Linked DNA regions of Variovorax paradoxus. Each later gene encodes a partner of the first gene's protein in a complex. Links are inferred from orthologs where the notes say so. Each region holds a gene or a part of one and is shown in the gene's direction. Other genes may lie near its edges.

Evidence for each region.
Region 2: the proteins of hfq (region 1) and katE are in contact, whole or in part, in a crystal structure (PDB 3VU3), measured with the Escherichia coli proteins. The link is inferred for Variovorax paradoxus from one-to-one orthologs.

What each region holds. Positions count from the first base shown.
Region 1 is NZ_CP123990.1:1,816,569-1,823,988, forward strand. Bases 2,980-5,786 are described here. They hold hfq (RNA chaperone Hfq), read left to right. Parts: upstream 2,980-4,163; coding sequence 4,164-4,409; downstream 4,410-5,786. Other genes in these bases: der (ribosome biogenesis GTPase Der), read left to right, coding at 2,980-3,999; hflX (GTPase HflX), read left to right, coding at 4,464-5,633; hflK (FtsH protease activity modulator HflK), read left to right, coding at 5,708-5,786. In the rest of the region: hisS (histidine--tRNA ligase), read left to right, coding at 1-759; QHG62_RS08915 (YfgM family protein), read left to right, coding at 765-1,457; outer membrane protein assembly factor BamB, read left to right, coding at 1,465-2,607; more of der, read left to right, coding at 2,656-2,979; more of hflK, read left to right, coding at 5,787-7,072; protease modulator HflC, read left to right, coding at 7,089-7,420. UniProt on the Escherichia coli protein: RNA chaperone that binds small regulatory RNA (sRNAs) and mRNAs to facilitate mRNA translational regulation in response to envelope stress, environmental stress and changes in metabolite concentrations.
Region 2 is NZ_CP123990.1:3,222,277-3,229,844, forward strand. What follows is about bases 4,018-6,972. They hold katE (catalase HPII), read left to right. Parts: upstream 4,018-4,379; coding sequence 4,380-6,566; downstream 6,567-6,972. Other genes in these bases: QHG62_RS15610 (hypothetical protein), read left to right, coding at 4,216-4,383; QHG62_RS15620 (CHAT domain-containing protein), read left to right, coding at 6,811-6,972. Outside these bases: QHG62_RS15590 (succinylglutamate desuccinylase/aspartoacylase domain-containing protein), read left to right, coding at 1-876; QHG62_RS15595 (Ku protein), read left to right, coding at 1,078-2,121; ligD (non-homologous end-joining DNA ligase), read left to right, coding at 2,142-3,032; QHG62_RS15605 (transglutaminase-like domain-containing protein), read right to left, coding at 3,066-3,884; more of QHG62_RS15620, read left to right, coding at 6,973-7,568.

The sequences.
Region 1 (7,420 bases):
CTCATTGCCCATTTCGAGAAACATGCCGACAAGCTCGACGAGGACGGCAAGCGCCGCCTGCACAGCAATCCGCTTCGCATTCTTGACACCAAGAATCCGGCGATGAAGGAAGTGGTCGAATCGGCGCCGAAGCTGATCGACTTCCTGGGTGCTGAATCGCTAGCCCACTTCAACGGTCTCAAGGCCATCCTCGATGCGAATGGCGTGGCATACACGATCAATCCGCGGCTGGTGCGCGGCCTTGATTACTACAACCTGAGCGTGTTCGAGTTCGTGACCGATCGCCTCGGTTCGCAGGGCACGGTGTGCGCCGGTGGCCGCTATGACGACCTGATCGCGCAGATCGGCGGCAAACCGGCCCCGGCGGTGGGCTGGGCCATGGGCGTCGAGCGCGTGCTCGACCTGATGAAAGAGCAGGGCGCGGCCATTGAGGCGCCCGTGCCTGATGTCTATGCCGTGGTGCCTGATGCCGCGGCCATGCCGGTGGTGCTGCGCACGCTGCAGCAGTTGCGAGATGCCGGCGTGCGCGTGCAGATGCATGCGGCCACGGTCGACGGCATGGGAAGCTTCAAGTCTCAGTTCAAGAAAGCCGACGCCAGCGGCGCCACCTACGCGCTGATTTTCGGCGCCGATGAACTTGCGCGCGGCGAAGTGACTCTCAAGTCGTTGCGCGACGGAAGCGGTGCGCAGAGCGCCCGCAGTCTTGCCGAGGTGGCCACCTGGGCCGCCACCCTACAATCGCCGGCTCCCAACACCTGATACGCATGGCAACCCATCTCGATCTCGACGAACAGGAACAGCTCGACCAGCTCAAGCATTTCTGGAACACCTACGGCACCCTGATCACCTGGGTGGTATTGCTCGTGGCCGGGGCTTTCGTGGCCTGGAACGGCTGGCAGTATTTCCAGCGCAGCAAGGCGGCGCAAGCCGCCGCGCTCTACGACGAGGTCGAACGCAGTGCGCAGTCCGGCGACGTCGAACGCATCCAGCGCGTGCTGGGCGACATGAAAGAGCGTTTTGCCAAGACCGCCTACGCGCAGCAAGCCGGCCTTCTCGCGGCCAAGGCGCTGTACGAGAAGGGCAATGTGGATGGTTCGCGCGCGGCCCTCGGCTGGGTTGCCGAAAGTGCCGTCGATCCGGGCTACAAGGCGGTGGCCAAGCTCCGGCTGGCGGCCGAACTGCTCGACAGCAAGTCGTACGACGATGCGCTCAAGCAACTCTCGGGCGACGTGCCCAAGGAGTTCGAGCCGCTCGTAGCCGATCGCAAGGGCGACATCTACATGGCCCAAGGCAAGCGCAACGAGGCGCAGGCCGAATACCGCAAGGCCTGGACCGGTCTTGGCCCGACGTCCGACTACCGGCGCCTGGTCGAATTCAAGCTCAATGCCTCCGGCGTCGATCCGAAAAGCCTGGCACCTGTGATCACGGTCACGCCGGCAGCCCCCCAAAAATCCTGATCGCCATATGAATTCCAAGCGTTTCATGCCTGAGTCGTCTGTCCTGCGCGCGGGTTCGGCCATTGTCCTGGTCGCCATGCTGGCCGCCTGCTCTGGCACCAGCAAGCCCAAGCCGGCCGAACTGCCCGCCAACCCCGCCCTGTTCGGCGTGCGCCAAGCCTGGAGCGTGCGCATCCCGGCGGTGAGCTTTCCGCTCGCAGCCGATGTCAGCGGCGACATCGTGACCGTGGCGGGTGCCGACGGCACCGTGGTCGCCATCGATGCCCGTGCCGGCCGCGAGACCTGGCGCGGCAACGTGGGCGCCAAGCTGGCGGCCGGCGTCGGCAGCGACGGTTCGCTGGCTGCGGTTGTCACCGCCGACAACGAGCTGGTGGCCATCGAGGGCGGCAAGGTGCTCTGGAAGCAGCGCCTTTCCGCCCAGGCCTTTACCGCACCGCTGGTGGCCGGCCGGCGTGTTTTCGTGCAAACCGCCGACCGCAGCATCAGCGCCTGGGACGGCCAAAGCGGCCGTCGCCTTTGGCTGCAGCAGCGCACCGCCGAAAACCTCGTGCTGAGGAAGTCGGGCGTGCTGATTGCGGTGGGCGACACCCTGGTTTCTGGCATTGGCGGGCGCCTGGTCGGCATGAATCCCGGCAACGGCACCTCGCGCTGGGAGGCTCCAATTGCCGCACCGCGCGGCACCAACGACGTGGAGCGCCTGGTCGACCTGACTGGCAGCGTAAGCCGCGTCGGCGACACCGTCTGCGCCCGGGCCTACTACGCCAACGTTGGCTGCGTCGACACCGTTCGCGGCCAGTTGCTCTGGACCAAGCCGGCATCCGGCGCCGAAGGCGTGAGCGGTGACGAAAGCTTTGTGTACGGCACCGAATCGGACGGCAGCGTCACAGCCTGGCGCCGCGCCGACGGCGAGCGCGCGTGGCAGTCGACCCGCTTCAAGAACCGCGTTCTCACCGGCCCGTTGGCCGTCGGGCGTTCGCTGGTCATCGGCGAAAACACCGGGACGCTGCACTTTGTATCGCGTGAAGACGGCGCGCTGCTCAATCGCGTCACGCCCGACGGCTCTGCCATCGGCGTTACCCCGGTCATGGCCGGCAATACGGTTGTGGTCGTGACGGCCAACGGCGGTGTGTTTGGCTATCGCCCTGAATAACTTTCTCGAAGGCCCGCCCATGAAAACCGCGCCAATGAAAGGCCGGCCATGAAGCCGGTCGTGGCCCTGGTCGGGCGTCCCAACGTCGGCAAGTCGACCCTTTTCAACCGCCTCACGCAGACGCGCGACGCCATCGTTGCCGACTTTGCAGGGCTCACGCGCGACCGCCACTACGGCAACGGCCGCCTGGGCAAGCACGAGTTCATCGTGATCGACACCGGCGGCTTCGAGCCCGATGCCGGCAGCGGCATCTACAAGGAAATGGCCAAGCAGACGCGGCAGGCCGTGGCCGAGGCCGACGTGGTGATCTTCGTGGTCGACGCGCGCGAAGGCCTTTCAGCGCAAGACCACGACATTGCCAACGAGCTGCGCAGGCTGGGCAAGCCATGCGTGCTGGCCGCCAACAAGGCCGAAGGTATGCATGACGGCACCAAGCTCGTCGACTTTTATGAGCTGGGCTTTGGCGACGTGCACGGCGTTTCCGCGGCGCACGGGCAGGGCATGCGCGACCTGGTCGAACTGGCACTCGCGCCGCTGAATCTTCCGGATCCGAACGACGAAACCGACGAAGACGACGTCAACAAGCCGATCAAGCTGGCGGTGGCCGGACGGCCGAACGTGGGCAAATCCACGCTCATCAATACCTGGCTCGGCGAAGAGCGGCTGGTGGCGTTCGACATGCCGGGTACCACCCGCGACGCCATCTCGGTGCCGTTCGAGCGCAACGGCCAGCGATTCGAACTGATCGACACGGCCGGCCTGCGCCGCAAGGGCAAGGTGTTCGAGGCGATCGAGAAGTTCTCGGTGGTGAAGACGCTGCAGGCCATCGAGTCGGCGAACGTCGTGCTGCTGCTGCTCGATGCCACGCAGGGCGTGACCGACCAGGACGCGCACATTGCCGGCTACATCCTCGAAAGCGGGCGGGCGGTGGTGATTGCCATCAACAAGTGGGACGCGGTCGACAGCTATCAGCGCGAGCAGATCCAGCGCCAGATCGAAACCCGCCTGCCGTTCCTCAAGTTCGCATCGCTGCATTTCATCTCGGCCATCAAGCGCCAGGGCCTCGGCCCGGTGTGGCAAGCCATTGCGCAGGCCCACAAATCGGCCACCCGCAAGATGTCGACGCCTGTGCTGACCCGATTGCTGCTGGAGGCGGTGCAGTTCCAGTCGCCCAAGCGCGCGGGCATGTTCCGCCCCAAGCTTCGCTATGCGCACCAGGGCGGCATGAATCCGCCGGTGATCATCATCCACGGCAATTCGCTGGAGCACGTCACCGAGGCGTACAAGCGCTTTCTCGAAGGCCGCTTCCGCAAGGAATTCGACCTGGTGGGTACGCCCTTGCGCATCCAGTTCAAGAGCTCGCAGAATCCTTTTGCCGACAAGGACGACTGAGCAGGCTTGGCTACCGATGGCAGCCAATGAGCCGAGGCTGCGGCGGAAGTTCCGCCTTTTGAGAGACGTTATTTTTCAAAGGCTTTTGACCCCGCCTGCTGCGGCGCAGAAACCCTGTGTTAAGGTCATCTCTCCAACAACTACTCTTGAACACGGAGAATATCGTGAGCAATAAAGGGCAACTTCTACAAGACCCGTTTCTGAACACCCTGCGTCGCGAGCATGTGCCGGTTTCCATTTATCTGGTGAACGGTATCAAGCTGCAGGGCCAGATCGAGTCTTTCGACCAGTACGTCGTGTTGCTTCGCAACACGGTGACACAAATGGTCTACAAGCACGCCATTTCCACTATCGTGCCGGGTCGTGCCGTCAACTTCTCGGCTGCCGAGAACGACGACGCCGCAGCCTGATCGCGCGGAGCGCGGCGGTAACCACCGCCGCGCTTTTTCCATATTTGATCCCGCTTGTCTGAACTGAACTCCCGCCAGGAAGGCGCCGCCGTTCTCGTCGGCGTCGATTTCGGGCTGCCCCATTTCGACAGCGAACTCGAGGAACTCGGCCTGCTTGCGCAGACCGCAGGCCTCGCGCCTGTCGCCCGGCTCATCTGCAAACGCAAGGCGCCCGACGCGGCGCTTTTCGTCGGAAGCGGCAAAGCCGATGAAATCAAGGAACTGGCTGCGATGCACCAGGCCAGCGAGGTCATCTTCGACCAATCGCTGAGCCCTGCGCAGCAGCGCAATCTCGAGCGCCAGCTCGACGTGGCGGTGTACGACCGCACTTTCCTCATCCTCGAAATCTTCGCGCAGCGCGCCCGCTCCCATGAAGGCAAGCTGCAGGTAGAGCTGGCGCGGCTGCAGTACCTCAGCACGCGCCTGGTCCGCCGTTGGTCCCACCTAGAGCGCCAGACCGGCGGCGCAGGTGTGCGGGGCGGCCCGGGCGAAAAGCAGATCGAACTCGACCGCCGGATGATCAGCGAATCGATCAAGCGCACGCGCGATCGGCTGGCCAAGGTGCAGAAGCAGCGCGGAACACAGCGCCGCCAGCGCGAGCGCCGGGAAACCTTCAACATCTCGCTCGTCGGCTACACCAACGCGGGCAAGTCTTCGCTCTTCAACGCGCTGGTGAAGGCCCGCGCCTATGCGGCCGACCAGCTTTTTGCAACGCTCGACACCACCACGCGCAACCTGTACCTTGGCGACGCCCGCCGGCAGGTCTCCATTTCAGACACCGTCGGCTTCATCCGCGACCTGCCGCACGGCCTGGTCGACGCGTTCAAGGCCACCCTGCAAGAGGCCGTCGATGCCGACTTGCTCCTGCACGTGGTGGATGCTTCCAACCCGCATTTCCCCGAGCAGATGGCCGAAGTGCAATCGGTTCTGCGCGACATCGGCGCAGACACTGTTCCGCAGCTTCTGGTGTTCAACAAGCTCGATGCCCTTGAAACTGCACAGCATCCGCTGCATCTGCAAGACGAGATGGAAATCGACGGCGTGCAGGTTCCGCGTATCTTCCTGAGCGCGCGAAGCGGCGAGGGCGTGCCCCTGCTGCGAGCCGAACTGGCCCGCCGGTCGGGTTCCGTGGGCGATACGATGACCCCAGAGGCCGACACTGAATTGCACGATACCGCCAATTGATTGGGCACAATCCCGCCACTGACAAGAGAACGAAGCGAATGAATGCAAAGCCAGCGTGGAGAGGGTTTCTGGGCATGTTCAACCTGAACGATGGCCGGTGGGGTCGTGGCGATGAGCCCGCATCCAACGGCGACCGCCCGACCGGCAACCGACCTCCCGACGCAGACCCACCGGGCGCCCCGACGCCCCCGCCCTCGGGCAACAACAACCAGAACAACGGCAACCGCCCTCGCGGGCAGGGTCCCAACCAGGGGCCGCCGGATCTCGACGAACTCTGGCGCGATCTCAATCGCAAGCTCGGCGGCTTCTTCGGCGGCAAGGGTGGCGGCAACCGCCCCAGCGGCAACGATGGCGGCGGCAACGGCTACAGGCCCGACATGAAAAACGCCGGCTTCGGGCTTGGGCTCGTGGCCATCGTGGCTGTTCTCATCTGGCTGGGTACCGGTTTCTTCATCGTGAACGAAGGCCAGCAGGCCGTGGTGACCCAGTTCGGCCGCTACAAGGCAACCGTGGGCGCAGGTTTCAACTGGCGCCTGCCGTATCCCATCCAGCGCCATGAAGTGGTCGTGGTCACGCAGATCCGTTCCACCGACGTGGGCCGGGACGCCATCGTGCGCACAACCGGCCTGCGCGAATCGGCCATGCTGACCGAAGACGAGAACATCGTCGAGATCAAGTTTGCCGTGCAATACCGCCTGAGCGATGCGCGCGCCTACCTGTACGAAAGCAAGTCGCCCACCGAAACCGTGGTGCAGGTGGCCGAAACCGCCGTGCGCGAGGTGGTGGGCAAGATGAAGATGGATGCGGCACTTGCCGAAGAGCGCGACCAGATTGCGCCTCGCGTGCGTACGCTGATGCAGACCATCCTCGACCGCTACAAGGTCGGCGTCGAAGTCGTCAACATCAACTTGCAGCAGGGCGGCGTGCGCCCGCCCGAACAGGTGCAAGCCGCGTTCGACGACGTGCTCAAGGCCGGGCAGGAGCGCGAGCGCGCCAAGAACGAAGCGCAGGCCTACGCCAATGACGTGGTGCCGCGGGCAACGGGTACCGCATCGCGCCTGAAGGAAGAGTCCGAGGCCTACAAGGCGCGCATCGTTGCGCAGGCGCAGGGCGATGCGGGCCGCTTCGCCGCCGTGCTGGCCGAGTACCAGAAGGCGCCGCAGGTCACCCGCGACCGCATGTACACCGACGCCATGCAGCAGATCTACGCCAGCACCACCAAGGTGCTGGTCGACACCAAGCAAGGCTCCAACCTGCTGTACCTGCCGCTCGACAAGCTCATGCAGGCGAGCGGCAACAACCAGGCAACGCCCGTCGATGCAGCCAGCCCCAGCGTGGCCGGCACGGCGCCCGCCCAGTCCTCGGTGATTCCCGTGGCCCCCGCCGCCGGCGACAACCGCGCCCGCGACGGCCGTTCGCGCGACCGCGACGTGCGTTGAAAAGGCTAAGAAGAACATGAACAGAATCGGATTCATCGCCTCGTCGATCCTCGTGCTGCTGGTGCTGCTGAGCTCGACCCTCTTCGTGGTCGACCAGCGCCAGTTCGGCGTGGTGTATGCCCTGGGGCAGATCAAGCAGGTCATTACGGAGCCGGGCCTGCATTTCAAGCTGCCGCCGCCGCTGCAGAACGTCTCGTACATCGACAAGCGCCTGCTCACGCTGTCCAGCCTCGACACCGAGCCCATGCTCACGGCCGAGAAGCAGCGCGTGGTGATCGACTGGTATGTGCGCTGGCGCATCACCGATCCGCAGGCCTACATCCGCAACGTCGGCCTCGACGAGAGCGC
Region 2 (7,568 bases), 1.4 Mb from region 1 along the record:
TGCGGCACCGTGGGCATCGAGCGCGTGCTGGCCGAACTCGACAGCGGCGCTCTCCGGTTGCTGCGCGGCCAGCTCACCTTGCTGCCCGTGGCCAATCCGCTCGCGCGGCGGCGCCTGCAGCGCGAGGGCGAGCGCAACCTCAATCGCCTGTTCAAGCCCAGCGAGGCGCCGGCCGACTACGAAGGCCGGGTGACCAATGTGCTGTGCCCGCTCATCGAGCGGCACGACGTGCTGCTCGACCTGCACTCATTCCAGAGTGAGGGGGAGGCGTTCGCGATGATCGGCCCGCGCGACAACGCCGGCCAGCTGGAGCCGTTTGCCCGAGCCGCCGAAGAGGGGCTGCTCGCATTGCACCTGGGAACTCCCGTCGTGGTGGAGGGCTGGCTCGACATCTATGCCGCCGGGCTGGCACAGCGTTCCGCCGGAGTTGCAGTAGGCGATGACGTGATCGACTTCGGCCGCGGCACCAACGAATACATCCGCAATTGCGGCGGTTACGGCGTCACGCTCGAATGCGGCCAGCACCGGGATCCGCAGGCCCCCGAGGTGGCGTGGCGCGCCATTCGCCGCGCGCTGGCGCTGCTCGGCATGGCGGAGCTGCCGCAAGGCATGCCAGCCGCGCCGCCCAGCCCGCCCCAGCTGCTGCGGCTGGCAAGCGTGACCGACCGGCTTCATGAAGAAGACAGCTTTGTGCGCGACTGGGCCACCTTCGACGCGGTGCAGCGCGGCGAGCCCGTCGGCATGCGCCACGACGGCACGCTGGTGAGCGCGCCGGACGATGGATTCATAGTCTTTCCGAACGCGCTGGCGCTGCCGGGCGCCGAGTGGTTCTACTTTGCGCGGCCGAGCGAGCGCGTGCTCGATTCTGTGGCCTGAAGCATCTGCTCCTTCCCCCTCTGGGGGAAGGCTGGAATGGGGGCGGGCAGAGCGCCCAAATACACACGCCGCTTGCCCGACCCCGGCCCTCCCCCGGAAGGGGAGGGAGAAATGCCTACGATCCCTACGGCAGGCGCCGCAGCACTCCTACACCGGCGGGCCGCCCTTGGCGCAAAGTCTCGAGCCTGAAGGAGTGTGTCCATGGCAGTCTCGAAAAAAGTACCCGCGCCGCGCGTCCTGTGGAAAGGCGCGATCAGCTTCGGCCTCGTCCACATCCCGGTGGCGCTGTACTCGGCCACCACCAGCCAGAGCATCGACTTCGACTGGCTCGACAAGCGCACGATGGACCCCGTGGGCTACAAGCGCATCAACAAGAAGACCGGCAAGGAGATTGCGCGCGAGAACATCGTCAAGGGCATTGAATACGAAGACGGCGAATACGTGGTGCTGAGCGACAAGGAAATTGCCGACGCGTACCCCAAGACCACGCAAACTATCGAGATCGAGACCTTCGTGCCAGCCAACGGCATTCCGTTTCTCTACCTCGAGCGCCCGTATTACGTGGCCCCCATCAACCGCGGCGCCAAGGTGTATGCGCTGCTGCGCGAAACGCTGCAGCGCAGCGGCCGCATCGGCGTGGCGCGGGTGGTGATCCAGACCAAGCAGCACCTGGCCGCACTGGTGCCCGTGGGCCCGGGGCTGGTGCTGAACCTGCTGCGCTGGGGCACCGACATCCGGCCGTGGACCGAGCTGCCGCTGCCTTCGGAAGACGCGAAGAAGGCCGGTCTGAACGAACGCGAGATCAAGATGGCCGAGCAGCTGGTCGAGGACATGAGCGCCGACTGGGACCCCGACGAATACAAGGACGAGTTCAAGGACGAGATCCTGCGGCTGGTCGACCGCAAGGTGGCCGCGGGCCAGACCGAGACGGTGACGCAACCCGAGCCCGAAGAGGGACAGGCAGTGGAAGGCCGCGGCGCAAAGATCATCGACCTGACCGAGCTGCTGCAGCGCAGCCTGCGCAAGGGCGGCGGTGCCAAGGCGTCCACCAAGGCCGCCGACGCGGGCGAAGACGACGACGACGAAGAAGAGCCTGCCAAGCCGTCCGCGAAGAGCAGGACCACCGCCAAGGCCAAGCCGAAGACCAAGGCCCACGCCAAGACCGCTGCAAAAAGCACCAGCGGCAGTGCCGCCGGCAAGCGCAGTGCCGCCAAGACCGCCCCCGCCCGGCGCCGCGCAGCATGAACGGCCGGGAGAGCGGCGGAATGGAGGCCCAGGCACCGCGCATCACCCATGCGGAACGCCTGATCGACGCCGCCAGCGGCGTCACCAAAGGCGACCTCGCGGCCTACTACGCCACCGTGGCGCCGCTGATCCTGCCGCACCTGAAGGGCCGCCCGGTGGCGCTGGTGCGTGCACCCGAGGGCGTGGGCGGGGAGCTGTTCTTCCAGAAGCATGCGCAGCACAGCGACATCGCGGGCATCAAGCTGCTCGACCCCGCGCTCGACCCGGGGCACGACCCGCTGCTGCAGATCGACACCGCCCGGGCGCTGATCGGCGCGGCGCAATACAACACCATCGAGCTGCACACCTGGAACGCGACTTCGCGTGCCATCGGCAAGCCCGACCGCATGACCTTCGACCTCGACCCCGGCGAGGGCGTCGACTGGCAGCAGATCCAGGAGGCGGCGCTGCTGGTGCATGTGCTGCTCGACGAACTCGGCCTGCCCTCGTTCCTGAAGACCAGCGGCGGCAAGGGGCTGCACGTGGTGGTGCCGCTCAAGCGCGAGCTTGGCTGGGACGAGGTGCGGGGCTTTTCGCGGGCCATCGTCGAGCACCTGGCGCGCATTGTTCCGGACCGCTTCGTGGCCAAGAGCGGTCCGCGCAACCGCGTCGGCAAGATCTTTGCGGACTATCTGCGCAACGGCTTCGGCGCAACCACGGCCAGTGCCTGGTCGGCACGTGCGCGGCCGGGCATGGGCGTGTCGGTGCCGCTGGCGTGGGAAGAACTGCCCGATCTGGACAGCGCCGCCCACTGGACGGTGGCCAACATTGCCGATCGCCTTGCCGTGGGAAACACGCCGTGGGACGCCATGGAGGGCAGCCGCACGGGCCTTCGCGCCGCCATGCAAACGATGGGCTACATGCCCCAGTGAAGCGAAGCCGGCGCGCCTTGCCGGACCGCCCGCCTATTGCAGCACTTCGTTGGTCGTCACTTCGAAGCGCTGCAATGAGTTGGCGCCGAACACCATGGTGATCGGCACGTCGGCCGCATCGCGCCCGCGTGCAATCACGATGCGGCCGATGCGGGGCACGTTGTGCCGCGCATCGAAGGTGTACCAGCGGTCGCCCAGGTACACCTCGAACCAGGCGCTGAAGTCCATGGGGTACGGCACGGGCGGAATGCCGATGTCGCCCAGGTAGCCGGTGGCGTAGCGCGCCGGAATGTTCATGCAGCGGCACAGCGTGATGGCCAGGTGCGCAAAGTCCCTGCAAACGCCCGTGCGCTCGCGAAAGCCCTCGAGCGCCGTGCGCGTGGCCCGCGCTGTCTGGTAGTCGAAGCGCAGGTGTGCGTGCACGAAGTCGCAGATGGCCTGCACCCGATGCCAGCCCGGCGTCACGCGGGAGAAGTTGTTCCACGCAAACTGCAGCAGCTCGCTGTCGACTTCGCAGTAGCGGCTCGGCAGCAGAAAGGGCAGCGTCGATACCGGGAGGTCGGCGGCTGCGTGCTCCACGGCGCTGTAGTCCACCGGGTCGGTCCAGCCGGGATCGAACACCACGGCATGGTTGCGCAGCCGCACGCTTTCAACCCCCGCTGGAATCCGCACCCGCGCGCAGTGGTTGTCGAAGGCGTCCATGTAGTAGTCGGTATGCAGCGGCGGGCTGATGGTGATGTGCTCGCCGTCCTGCAGGTCCGCCGCGCGCGACGGATGCACTTGCAGCATGTAGATCAGCGCCGTGGGTGCCGTAACGGCGAGTTCAATGTCGAAACCGATCTCTATCTGCATGTCGTTCTTCCCTGTGGGCCGAGTATGTGTTCTGTCCAAGTGCGCAAGCAGGCTTCGTGCCTCCTTTGTTGATGCTATCGGCACCCCCGCGCCGCAGCATGCGGGCAGAGGCGCAAAGCCGCGTAGGTGCCAGCCCGGTGCTGTCGGCGCGTTCCTACCTTGTGCGCATCACCTCTCCCACAAGCGAGGGCGAGGCGTCACTACGGGTAACAGACTGCGGCAAACATAACCTTTCGAATCGCTCGCAACGCCTTCAAATCGGCTCTCATTGCCCTTACCGGCTGCAGCGCAAGCATCACGTCTTGTTCAATCTGTTCTGCTGGAGCGAATCATGGATATCTCTGCGTTGTTCGATTCACTCACCGGTACTTGGGGGGATGAAATCCTGTTCTGGGTGGTGGCCGCAGTGGCGGGTTTCATCTGCCTGATCGCGTTGGTGAACGTGCTGGACCTTTTTCTCGATAACGAAGTTGACCCCCCCATGAAAGATCCTCGATGACGCCACAGAACAAGGCCGCCGCCGGACGCCGATCGAAGGCCACGGACGGCACCAACGCCAAGCAGCAGCAACTCGAAGGCTTCGCGACCGATCATGCGCCCAATCTGACGACCAACCAGGGTCTTCAGATTCCCGACAACCACAACTCGCTCAAGGCAGGACTGCGCGGGCCCACGCTGCTCGAAGACTTCATCCTGCGCGAGAAGATCACGCACTTCGACCACGAGCGCATTCCCGAGCGCGCGGTGCACGCCCGCGGCTCGGCGGCGCACGGTTTCTTCCAGGTCTACAAGTCGATGTCGCAGTTCACCTCGGCCGACTTCCTGCAGGACCCCGATGCGAAGACGCCCGTTTTCGTGCGCTTCTCGACGGTGGCCGGCGAACGCGGATCGGCCGATACGGTGCGCGACGTGCGCGGCTTCGCGGTCAAGTTCTACACCCGAGAAGGCAACTACGACCTCGTGGGCAACAACATCCCGGTGTTCTTCATCCAGGACGCGATGAAGTTTCCCGACCTCGTCCACGCCGTCAAGCCCGAGCCGCACCACGCGATGCCGCAGGCCGCGAGCGCGCACGACACCTTCTGGGACTTTGCCTCGCTCATGCCCGAGAGCACCCACATGCTGATGTGGGCCATGTCGGACCGTGCCATTCCGCGCAGCTACCGAATGATGGAAGGTTTCGGCGTTCACACCTTCCGCTTCGTCAACCACCGCGGCGAGAGCCACTTCGTCAAGTTCCACTGGAAGCCCAAGCTCGGCATCCATGGCCTGGCGTGGGACGAGGCGCAGAAGATCGCCGGCAAGGACCCCGACTTTCACCGGCGCGACCTGTGGGAAGCCATCGAAAACGGCGACTTCCCCGAATGGGAGCTCGGCGTGCAGCTCATTGCGCCAGACAAGGCGCAGTCGCTCGGCTTCGACCTGCTCGACCCGACCAAGCTCATTCCCGAAGAGATGGTGCCGGTGCAGCGCATCGGCCGGCTGGTGCTCAACCGCAACCCCGACAACTTCTTTGCCGAAACCGAGCAGGTAGCGTTCCACCCAGGACACGTGGTGCCCGGCATCGACTTCAGCAACGACCCGCTGCTGCAGGGGCGCCTGTTCTCGTATACCGACACGCAGATCTCGCGGCTGGGCGGTGCCAACTTCCACGAGTTGCCCATCAACAAGAGCGTGTGCCCGTTCCACAACTTCCAGCGCGACGGCATGCACCGCCAGGCCATCGCGCGCGGCCAGGTGGCCTATGAGCCCAACTCGCTGGGCGACGGCAAGGAGTTCCGTGTCGACGGCGGCAGCGTCGGCTTCCAGTCTTACCCCGAAGAGATGGAATCGCCCAAGGTGCGCCGGCGCAGCCCGACCTTCGACGACCACTTCACGCAGGCGCGCCTGTTCTTCAACAGCCAGAGCGCGGCCGAGAAAGAGCACATCGTCGCGGGCTTCCGCTTCGAGCTCTCGAAGGTCGATGTTCCGGCCATTCGCCAGCGCATGGTCGACAACCTGGCGCACGTGGACGAGAAGCTCGCGCGCCGCGTGGCGGAGCCGCTCGGTATCGGCGCGCCCGATGCCAAGGCCGCTGCAGGCCGCGCGGGCTACCGCGAACACCGCATGACGCTGCCCATCTCCGAGTCTCCAGCGCTCAGCATGGCCGATACCGGCGACGGCACGATCCGCACGCGCAAGATCGCCATCCTGGTGGCGGACGGCATCGACTCCGCCTCGCTCAAGCCGGTTCGCGATGCGCTCGAGCAGGCCGGCGCGCGCTGCAAGGTGGTCGGCCCGCGCCTGGGCACCATTGCCAGCGCATCGAAGCGGCAGATCGATGTCGACATGACCTTCAGCAACGCACCGTCGGTCATGTTCGACGCCGTGCTGGTGCCCGGCGGCAGCGTGGGCGCGGCAGCCCTTGCGGCCACCGGAGATGCCGTGCACTTCGTGCTCGAGGCGTACAAGCACTGCAAGGCGATCTGCACGGTGGGCGAGGGCGTACAGCTGCTGTCGAAGCTCGGCATTGCCGCCGACGCGCAACCCGGCGACTTGCCTCCGGGGGTCGTGGTGGCGGCCACGCCTGTCACCAACCTGGGTGACAACACCGCGGCCACGCAGATTGCGCAGGACTTCGTCGCGGCCATTGCCAGGCATCGCCACTGGGACCGGGCCGACATCGAGTCGGTTCCGGCCTGAAGCAGGCAGGCACTCAAGTAGTCCGTTTGCGCTAGGCCTTCTTGCGAATAGCCGCCGCGGGAGGGCGCTCCTAGACTTTCCCCACGAGGCCTGAACGGCGCGCACTTCCGCGGCGTCGACCCCCGCAACCGCGGGCACACGGGCCGCGCGCGGGGGTCCAATGACGTGGTTTTCGAGAACGAGATGGGAGCGCTCGGCACGTCGTGCAGGCGTCGCGGGTGCTCTCGGGCTGGCTGGCATTCTCTTGCTGGCGCACGGGCCGGTGGCATTGGCGCAGCAGCAGGCGCCCAACGCCGAGGCGGCGGCCAGCAAGGCCGAGCAGGCCCGGCTTGCCGACACCGACACCTTGCTGGCATTGACCAGCGAGGGCGCGGTGCTCTACGGGCAAGACGCGGTCAAGCTCTCCGGCTACCAATACTGCAGCCAGGCGGTTGCCTTGGCCGAGGCCGGCGAGTTCAGGCAAAGCGTGCGCGCCGCCAGCAAGGCGCTGCACCTGGCCAATGCCACGCGCGACCCCAACCTGATGGCCATGGCCAACAGGGACCTGGCCATCGTCTACAGCTATTCGGGCCAGCTCGAGAAGGCCGAGGAATTTGCACGCGAGGCGCTCAAGCACCCGGCGCGCGACCCCAAGCTGGTGGTCGGCCCGGTGCAAAAAGTGATCGGCGACGTGCGCACCCGCCGCGGCGACTACGCCGGCGCCGTCATCAGCTACGACGAGGCGCTGGCCAACAGCTCGGCGCGCTATGCCCCGCTGGTGCAGGCGTCGCTCGTCAATGCGCTCATCGAGGCGGGCGATGCCGCAAGGGCGCGCTCTGTGCTCGGCGGCATGCCCGCACCCAGGGACGCGCCGCTCACGGCACAGCTCGACCGCACCCGCGCCCGGCTGCTGCTGGCCGAGAACAAGCCCGCCGAGGCGCGCGACCTGTACCGCGCACTCACCACGCGGCAGGTGGGCACCGACACCGAGTACTACCGCCTCTGGGCCTGGGACGGCGTGGC